Regions from separate parts of the Gilliamella sp. X-46 genome, predicted to be linked through region 2. Evidence: riboswitches for the same ligand, from Rfam matches in the RefSeq annotation. Region 2 holds a riboswitch; the other holds the start of a gene.
What was found. Region 2 has a riboswitch for preQ1 ahead of queD (6-carboxytetrahydropterin synthase QueD). Riboswitches for the same ligand answer to the same signal wherever they lie in the genome.
Positions count from the first base shown of each region.

Region 1: linked by a shared signal. The riboswitch ahead of queF (preQ(1) synthase) and the one ahead of queD (6-carboxytetrahydropterin synthase QueD) in region 2 are both predicted to bind preQ1.

Region 1 is NZ_JBXSQH010000010.1:28,423-33,605, reverse strand. It holds gene ACYIAJ_RS07755 (hypothetical protein) at 1-196, opposite strand, end outside; gene ACYIAJ_RS07750 (hypothetical protein) at 571-2,196, opposite strand; gene ACYIAJ_RS07745 (7-cyano-7-deazaguanine/7-aminomethyl-7-deazaguanine transporter) at 2,509-3,195, opposite strand; gene queC (7-cyano-7-deazaguanine synthase QueC) at 3,242-3,898, opposite strand; gene queF (preQ(1) synthase) at 3,928-4,401, opposite strand; PreQ1 riboswitch class I at 4,405-4,449, opposite strand; gene ACYIAJ_RS07730 (DUF1090 domain-containing protein) at 4,606-5,034, opposite strand; gene coaA (type I pantothenate kinase) at 5,053-5,183, opposite strand, start outside.
Region 2 is NZ_JBXSQH010000005.1:6,379-11,561, forward strand. It holds gene clpB (ATP-dependent chaperone ClpB) at 116-2,686, opposite strand; PreQ1 riboswitch class I at 2,972-3,017, shown strand; gene queD (6-carboxytetrahydropterin synthase QueD) at 3,021-3,449, shown strand; gene ACYIAJ_RS05570 (7-carboxy-7-deazaguanine synthase QueE) at 3,446-4,060, shown strand; gene ACYIAJ_RS05575 (hypothetical protein) at 4,226-5,183, opposite strand, start outside.

The DNA.
Region 1 (5,183 bases), on a different contig from region 2:
GTAATTTAGATAGAAAAGATAAGTGTCTCGGCCTTGGCGATAACTCTGCCGATAAACACGGCGACTTCGCTAAGTGCAATGATTTTGATAATTTAGGTGATAAAAATAAGAACTGAGTCTGATTTAGGCTACAGTGAAATTGAAAAAGATTTAGGGCGTAGGTTTGGCATGCCAGATGCCAGATGCCAGATGCCATGCATGGTAGCGCATTTCGATTATCCTGTCAAGTAATTTTTTGTTTTATTTAAATTTTTTAAAACTGACTGCTTAACTGGTGAGCTCTCTCTTGTTTTGAAAGAGATTGAATTATAACCGGTTGATTAATAATGCGCTAGTTTTTTTGTTAAATGTTTGTAAAGTTTTGTTAAGAACAAGGTTGAGCTTTTGTTAGCATTTTTTGGGAAATGGGTTTAGTTATTAGGAATCGATAGCACTGTTGTGGTAGTTAATCACAACAGTGCCACTCCAACTAACTGGCTTGAGGCTTAACATTGGGGGGCTTGGTTCTTTGGTTGATTGATCTCTATTTACACATAAACACCCCACAGTCCAAGGATTAAGAACTAAACACTAAGGTACGGTGCAAAAAGCATAGCCTCCTCCGGAAATATTGTACTGATTCACATAACCTTCTCTGCGAATATATAAGTGGACTGTATTTGATATTGCATCACTGGTCCAGATGTCACCACGACCAAAACCAGCAGCATCACCGTAATAGGATACATCGCTCCACTCACTTAAAAACCCAGCGCCTATTCGACGCTGGTAATATAGAGTGCCTGACGACGGTGTGGAGCCATCTATACCTCCTACACATGGAAAATAAGAATTATGTATACCACATTTCGCATTGCTTAAATCCCTTATTTGCGAAAAACGATACCCTAAACTACTACACCAAGTTGTTTGCTCAGGAACAGTAGTATATTTCTCTCCCCGATGGACAAACCACTGCTTCAACTCAAATCCATATTTAACGACCACATTACCATTACTATCCCTCCCCTCCAACTCAAATACCTGTGGCAAAGATGGAACTATAAGTTGACTAGGATTACTTGATTGTATTTTAGCACTATCCGCCCTAGGACCATGTAACGTTACCCGCGTTACATTTTGGGATTTATCAGTAATCCAATCATCGTATGTAGTGTAACCCGAGCACCATCGGCATGGGATGGTGAATGAGTCTGAACGAGGTCTTACCCAACTCACCGTTGCTGTTATATCAGTACCATTGGTGACCGTAGACCAAGTTAGTTGACTTGCATCGGCTCCACCAACATCTAAATCAAAATACAATCCATCAGCACCCGTAGTGGGGAAATTGAGACTATAAGACGATGGATTAATTGACTGCGTTAAAAAACCATTAGCAGGATCCCATATGTTAGATGGACCAGCAAAGCGGGGGTTATCGCCATAGGAATTAGTGCCACCAAATACCAAACGTGGCCTTGCATAACAAACTTTAGGCTGTTGTGAATTCGGATTGATATGATATGATACCGTACTTCCACTAAAAGTACTTCTATTTGGTACACCATACTCTGTAGCTAAACTACCATCTGTACTACTTAATGTTACTTTATAAGGTGCCTTACAAATATTTAATGTATCATTACGACTAATGGCTTTACCGTTTTTATCCGTAAACGATACTGATATACTCCCCGTTGCAGTAACACCATTAGCTCCCAGTCTATCTCCATCATCATCTCCCCAATTACCTTGAGTTACCAAGCTACTTATACTCACAGAGTTGGTTGATGGTGGGACTATCATTTCAATATTAGCAAGAGTATCACCTGCATTAGGTAAATGAATTGGCGTCATCACTGAGTTATTATTTTGTGGAGTGAGAACTTGACCGTCCGATAACTTAATACTTAATAAATCATCAGTTGTAGTTAATTTAGTGACGCCACCATCAAGCGTCAAATACGGCGCAGAGCCATTAATAACCTGTGAAGTCCGAGACAACAACGCCTGTGAACTCACTGAATATGGCAATAACAACAATGGTGCAAAAACTATGGCTGATTTGGATAACAAGTTGGAAATCGACGGCAATTTTGGTGATTTCGCTAGATTTGATGATAAAAAGCAAAATGGAGTTTGTTTTTGATTACGCTGAAACTTAAATAGATTTAAGGTATAGCACTGCCAATGCCTGTTATAATGATAGCACACAATATCCGACCTCCTGTTAATTTGTGTTTTATTTTTATAGTTGTTCGTTTTTTTAATGAGCTGTATTTTGCTAAAAAATCATCAAAATTATAGCTAACTAAATACTAAAGCGCCAATTTTTGGCAAAATTTCCTAAAAACCTAGCGCAGGATGCAGAATGAAGCCTTCGGCTGCCCGACGCCGGATAAAAGGCTATATTAACCTTTGGATGTTGTGAGATATTGGTGTGTTTTTTCAGTATTAAACATAAAACTCATCTAAAAATAATAAATGAGTTTATGTTTATTTAGGTAAGTAACTAAAATTTAGATTTTAATGATTAATTGTTTTGGGCGCTGAAACTAATTTTTTTAGAATAAAATTTAAAATCACTCCATAAAGAGGCAAAAAGAATAATCCACAAATCAGAATTTTAAAGCTATAGTCCATTAACGAAATTTCGGTCCAATGATTTGCCATAAATTCATCGCTACTTTGATAAAATGCGATAGCAAAAAAGACAATAGTATCAATACCATTACCAAAGATTGCTGATGCTGTTGGTGCAACCCACCATGATTTATTTTTTCTTAAATAGTTAAAAACAGTGATATCCATCAATTGCCCAACCAGATAAGCGGCAAAACTCGCTAGCGCTATTCGAAATACAAAGCTATTAAATTCAGTCAATGCCGACAAGCCAACCCAATGTGTCTCAAAAAATAATACCGAAATAAGGTATGAAAATAGCAATGCGGGGATCATCACCACAAAAATGATCTTTCTTGCCAAACTTGCACCATAAATTCGAATGGTCAAATCGGTGGTTAAAAAGATAAACGGAAAAGTGAAAGCCCCCCATGTGGTGTGAAAACCAAAAATATCAAATGGGATTTGGACTAAATAATTGCTTGAAGCAATAACTAAAATATGGAAAAAAGCCAACCAGTAAAGCGCTTTTTGCTGTTGCCCACGGGTAAAGTTTTTTTCTATCGATTCGAAATGATTCTTTAAGTACATCTTTTTTCCTTTTTAATGGGGTGAGAGAACCCAGTTATTAATAAATCTATCTAGCCCTAGCCATATATTCTTGCAAGCCCTTATCGCGCAGCAAACAGCTAGGACACTTGCCACATCCCCCTTCAACCCCGTAATAACAGGTGTGGGTATGTTGTTGGACATAATCAAGATAGCCCAGTTTATCGGCTATTTCCCATGTTTGTGCTTTGGTCAAATACATCAGTGGTGTAATAAGATTAAACGCATAATCCATGGCTAAATTCATCGATACATTCATTGATTTAATAAAGATATCACGACAATCTGGATAACCACTAAAGTCGGTTTCACAAACTCCAATAATAATGTCAGAAATGCCCTGCTGCTTGGCATGGCATCCAGCTAATAGTAAAAAGAGCATATTACGCCCATCCACAAAGGTATTAGGATAATCGCCATCTTGAGCTGCTTTAATTTCTTGTGAGTCGTCGATGAGCGCATTATTCGTGGTTTGTTTGATAACTGATGTATCAATGACAGTTTGCTTTATACCTAAATCTTTAGCGATCCATTTGGCTTTTTCAAGCTCAATGGCATGACGTTGACCATAATGAAAGCTGATTGCCTGAACATTTTCACGTCCATAATCGGCAATGGCTTGCAGTAAGCAGGTAGTTGAATCTTGCCCGCCAGAAAATATAACGAGTGCTTTACGAGTTTGCATTAACGGTTCCTGTTTGGATGGATTATAAATTAGCGATTATCCACTTTTTCTGGATACATATCGTGATTAGCTAATCGATTTGCCGCAACTTGTTGCCAATGGGTACCTGATTTGCCATAGTTGGCATAAGGATCAATCGAAATACCACCGCGTGGTGTAAATTTGCCCCAAACTTCAATATATTTAGGATCCATTAATTTAATTAGATCTTTCATGATGATATTAATACAATCTTCGTGATAATCACCATGATTACGAAAGCTAAATAAATAAAGCTTTAGCGATTTACTTTCAACCATTTTGATATTGGGTATGTACGAAATATAAATCGTTGCAAAATCAGGCTGACCAGTGATAGGGCAAAGGCTAGTAAACTCTGGGCAATTAAATTTAACAAAATAGTCGTTATTCGGATGTTTATTATCGAACGTTTCGAGTATTTCAGGACAATAGGTTGTAGGATAGCGAACAGACTGATCGCCTAGTAGTGTAATTTTATTCATGATGTTTCCTTAGTTTTTTAGCGTGGGAGGTTTACGAACCACGTAACAAGCCGCACACCATACTCTTTTTAAATATAAAAGTCTAGTGTGACAAAGAATACAAAATATCAAACTAACCTCATCAACAGTAACTATTGATGGGGTTAATGATAAAAACATAGTGGAAAGGCAATCGACGCGGGTGAATAATCTACTTGTTACCGCTTATCTTAATTTTAATTCTTGATAAAATTTAGCTAATTCAGTTTTTGCTTCATTGAGTTCTTGTTCGGCCTCGGATAATTTTGCTTGTTGTTTGGCAATTTTGTGTTCATCACCTTTTGTTTTTGCCTGATTTAATTCTTGGGTTCTTTTGACAACTTTATCTGTCTTTTCTTGAATTTTTTTATTATATTTTTCTTCTAACTTATCATTTGAACAATAATTATTGACATCATGTAATGCCTTTTCAAGCCCTTGAACTTGATGAGAGTTATTATTTTTTTTAGCATAATCAATCTGTGATTCAATATTTTGTTTTTTGCTTTCACACGTTAATCCTTCAGAATGTTCTGAAGCATAAGCGCCAAGCGAAAATAAACCCACAAAAGTAATAATGGTTACTTTAGTTATTACTTGAATTACTGACTTCATATCAATCCCCCCTTTACCTTATTTTCTTAACTGAACCAAATCCACTTTATGATCTTTACCTTTAGTCAGGATTAAACTCGCCCTTTCTCTTGTAGGTAAGATGTTTTCAACCAAATTTAATTCATTAATTTCATGCCAAAGGCGATTAG
Region 2 (5,183 bases):
TTGTTTTTTATATAAAAAATTAAAGTTATTTTTATTTTCAGACGGTTGTTATGGTGTTTATTTTAGTGGCATAAAAAAACCGACCACAAAGGCCGGTTTGTTGTTTGATGGTTAATTACTGTTTAGCTTCGATGTTGTCGCCAACTAAATCTAGATGAATGGTTTTACCCGGAACTAGTTTGCCAGACAGTATTTGCTGTGCCAATGGGTTTTCGATCTCTTGTTGGATCGCTCGTTTTAGTGGTCTTGCTCCATAAATTGGGTCGAAGCCGACTTTAGCAAGTTGTTCCAACGCCGCATCCGAGATATCCAATTGGTAACCACGTTCATCTAAACGTTTTTCAACATGTGCTAATTGAATTTTTGCAATCGCTTTGATATTTTCTTGACCGAGTGGATGGAAGACCACTGTTTCGTCAATACGATTGATAAATTCTGGTCTAAAGTGTTTAGCAACGACTGTCATCACTAGCGCTTTCATTTCGTCATAACTTAACTCAACTTGACCTTGAATTAGATCAGAGCCTAAGTTTGATGTCATAATTATGACGGTATTACGAAAATCAACCGTGCGACCTTGGCCATCGGTTAAGCGTCCATCATCCAGAACTTGCAGTAAGATATTAAAGACATCTGGATGCGCTTTTTCGACTTCGTCAAGTAAAATAACTGAATAAGGTCGACGTCTAACTGCTTCTGTTAAGTATCCACCTTCTTCATAACCAACATAACCCGGAGGTGCACCAATTAAGCGAGCAACAGAGTGTTTTTCCATAAACTCTGACATATCTATACGCACCATAGCATCTTCGCTATCAAACATAAAGTTAGCCAGTGATTTGCAAAGCTCGGTTTTACCTACCCCTGTTGGTCCTAAGAATAGGAACGATCCAATTGGTCTATTTGGATCAGAAAGCCCTGCTCGGCTACGGCGAATCGCATTAGCAACCGCTAATACCGCTTCATTTTGGCCAATGACACGTTTATGCAAAGCATCTTCCATATGTAATAGTTTGTCTTTTTCGCTCTCAAGCATTCTAGAAACCGGAATACCTGTCGCTTTAGATAGCACTTCGGCAATTTCGTTATCGGTCACTTTGTTACGCAATAACTTCATGGTTTTGCCTTCTAACTGAGTTGCTGAAGCCAGTTTCTTTTCGAGCTCTGGGATTTTGCCGTATTGTAATTCAGACATTTTGCTCAAGTCGCCAGCTCGACGTGCTTGCTCTATTTCAGTACGCGCTTTTTCTAGCTCAGCTTTGATGCTTTGCGTGCCCGAAACAGCTGCCTTTTCTGATTTCCATTCTTCTTCAAGTGATGCATATTCCTTTTCTTTTTCAGAAAGTTCATCGTTTAACATCTCAAGTCGTTTTTTACTGGCATCGTCAGACTCTTTTTTAAGCGCTTGTTGTTCAAGTTTAAGTTGAATTATGCGCCTTTCAAGTCGATCTAAAGATTCTGGTTTGGAATCCATTTGCATACGAATGCTTGATGCAGCTTCGTCAATTAAGTCAATTGCCTTGTCAGGTAACATGCGATCTGAAATATAACGATGCGATAGCGTTGCCGCAGCCACAATTGCCGGATCGGTAATTTGTACATGGTGATGCAGTTCATAACGTTCTTTTAATCCACGCAAAATAGCAATAGTATCTTCAACTGTTGGCTCGGCAACATAGACTTTTTGGAAACGACGTTCTAATGCCGGATCTTTTTCGATATATTGACGATATTCATCAAGCGTTGTTGCGCCCACGCAGTGCAATTCTCCACGCGCTAATGCAGGTTTTAGCATATTACCGGCATCCATTGCACCATCGCTTTTACCTGCACCAACCATGGTATGGATTTCGTCGATGAACAATATAATGCGACCTTCTTCTTTTGCTAAGTCTTTAAGCACGGCTTTTAACCGTTCTTCAAATTCACCACGATATTTAGCGCCCGCAATTAATGCACCCATGTCTAATGATAACACACGTTTATTCCGCAATCCTTCAGGTACTTCGCGGTTAACAATACGTTGAGCTAAACCTTCCACAATGGCGGTTTTACCCACGCCTGGTTCACCAATTAATACCGGATTATTTTTAGTACGGCGTTGTAATACCTGAATTGTTCGGCGAATTTCTTCATCACGACCAATAACAGGATCAAGCTTACCTTGTTCTGCTCGTTGAGTTAAATCAATGGTATATTTTTTAAGTGCACCACGTTGATCTTCTGCATTAGGGTCGTTCACGTTATCGCTACCTCTTACTTGATTGACTGCTTGGCTAAATTTGTCTTTATTGACGCCTGATCTTTTAAGAATATCACTTAAGCTACCTTTGTCTTCTAAAGCAGCTAATATAAAGAGTTCTGATGATATATAACTATCGCCATTTTTTTGGGATAATTTGTCGCATAGATTTAATACACGAACAAACTCTTGCGATGGCATAACATCGCCCCCCACACCTTGAACTTGGGGTAATCGATCAACGGCTTGCGTTAATTCTTGTTGTAAAACAGCGACATTTGCACCAGCAGTAGTCAATAATGGCGTTACACTGCTACCTTCTTGCTTAAGCATGGCTAATAGTACATGCACAGGCTCTATATATTGATTGTCCTTACCTAACGCCATTGACTGCGCATCAGCTAAAGCTTGTTGAAACTTGTTTGTTAATTTATCTAACCTCATAGTATTTATCTCCTGAGCAATAGATTTGGATTCAATGCTTAACACATTCAACCCATTTGCATGTGATCTAAATGTGTGTTGCAATCTAAATTTCAAGAGTAAATCCACAATATTTTTTATAAAATTTATGTAGCAAGATCAGCAAGTATTTAAAGCTTCACTAGCGTCAAAAATAAAGGTCACCGCAATTCAATCAATTACCACTCAATGTTGTTTTAATAAAACTTGCAAGATGACAACTCAGCTTTTATCTATTATATTAGCGCCTTTATTTTGTTAGGTTAGCTAACCGTGGTTCGTAACCCATCCCACGTAAAAAAACTAGGAATATAAAATGTTTAAAATAGCTAAAGAGTTTCAATTTGACGCCTGTCATATGCTAGATGGGCACAATAAAAAGTGCCACAATCTGCATGGTCATACTTATCGCTTATTAGTCGAAATTAGCGGTGACCTTATCGATAATGGTTCAAGTCAAGACATGGTCATGGATTATGCTGATCTAAAAATGATTGTTAAACAGCATATTATTGATCCACTGGATCACGCTTATCTTTACAACCAAAATAACCCAAATGAGCGCCGTATCGCCACATTACTACAAGAAATGGAGCGCAAAATTTTTGCCTTTCCATGCCGAACTACTGCCGAAGGAATGAGCAAATTTATCTTTGATCGCCTGTCTCAATATTTGCCTGTTTCGATGATCAAATTATGGGAAACGCCAACTTCGTATTGTGAATATCATCGGAGCCCAAAATGATCGAATTTCGCATCGTTGAAATCTTCGAATCTTTACAGGGCGAAGGTTATAATACAGGCATGCCTGCTGTTTTTATCCGTTTTGCTGGGTGCAATTTAAATTGTGCTTGGTGTGATACTAATTTCCGCCAATTTACCCGGTTTACGTTAGATACACTGCTTGCTAAAGTGAGTGAATATAACAGCAAAAACATTATCATTACTGGCGGCGAACCCACTATGGTTAAAGCATTACCTCAATTGCTTGTACCATTAAAAAATGCGGGTTATTTTATTGCCATTGAAAGTAATGGACTTGGCAAAGTTGATCCGCTTATAGATTATATAGCTCTTAGCCCTAAGTTTTGTTATCAGTCACGCTATCAAAAAATAGCACAACCTACTGCCAATGAAGTGCGGATTGTTGCCGAAAATCATGCTGATTTTATCCCTTTTTGCCAATATATCGAAACTCAAATTCACGCCAAACGCTATTACCTTTCACCGTGCGAAAAAGATGGTGCGTTTAATATGTTTGAAACCATTGAACTATTGGGGAAAATCAACAAAGATCGCTTTGATAATAAATGGCTTTTGAGTGTGCAAAGCCATAAGTTTGCGAATATTGATTAGTCTTTTAAATTGAAGGAAACGGTTTTGCTATTAAATAGCAAAACCGCTTGGCGTGCATTTTTAACTACTTAGCACGCCAACTGTGCGGGGTGCTGGTCTTTGTTAGATTGTCCTTTATCTACACCATCCCCCATGGCCTAAGTACTAAGGATTAAGGAATAAAAGCTAAGGTACTACGCAAACAGCCGAGCCTCTTCCCGCGTTGGACATGGCGAATGAAAAGCTACCGTTGTTCGGGGCGACAAACGTGTTGACGTAGTATGAGCGACCTTCTGCAAGCTCACTTACAATGTACCTTGTTTCGGAGAAGCCAGCACCGGCGTAATCATACATGATGCCCCACTCCGTGAAAAATCCTGCACCTATTCGACGCCTGTAATAATTACTACCTGAACTAAGACTTGCGCCACAAGCATTAGGTCGTGGGCCATTTTTACACGCATTAGTCAAATCACGGCCCTTAACAAAACGATACCCCAAACCTCCACACCAAGTTAATACATTATAATGCTCCCCACTCTGACCACCGACAAACCACTTCTGTAATTTAAACCCATATTTAACCACATTACCAAGACCATCCCTACCCACTAACTCAAATGTCTGCGGTAAATTTGGCTTACTAAGTGGACCAGGATTAGCTGACTGTTTTTGAGCATCACTTGCTCTAGGACCATGTAATGTTACCCTCGTTACATGCCAGTTTTTATCTCTAATCCAATTATCACTACTGTTTGGTCTTACCCATTCTACTGTAGCTGTTATCCCACCACGCGAGACCGGAGACCACGTCAACTGACTTCCATCTACTCCTCTAGGCAAATCTAAATCAAAATACAATCCATCTGCACCCGTTGTCGGAAAATTTTGGTCGTAAGATAATGGATTCGTTGACTGAGTTAAAAAACCCTCTGTAGGACTCCATATGTTAGCTGAGTCGGCGTAACGAGGACTGTCGTTAGAAACAATACCAGTTGTGCCACCCAACAACAAATTCGGCCTTACGTGACAAATAACTGAACCACTATACGGTTCGACATAATACGTCACTGTACCACCACTATAATTGGTTCTATTAGGAATTCCGTACGGTGTTTGTAAATAACCCCCTGTACTATTTAAG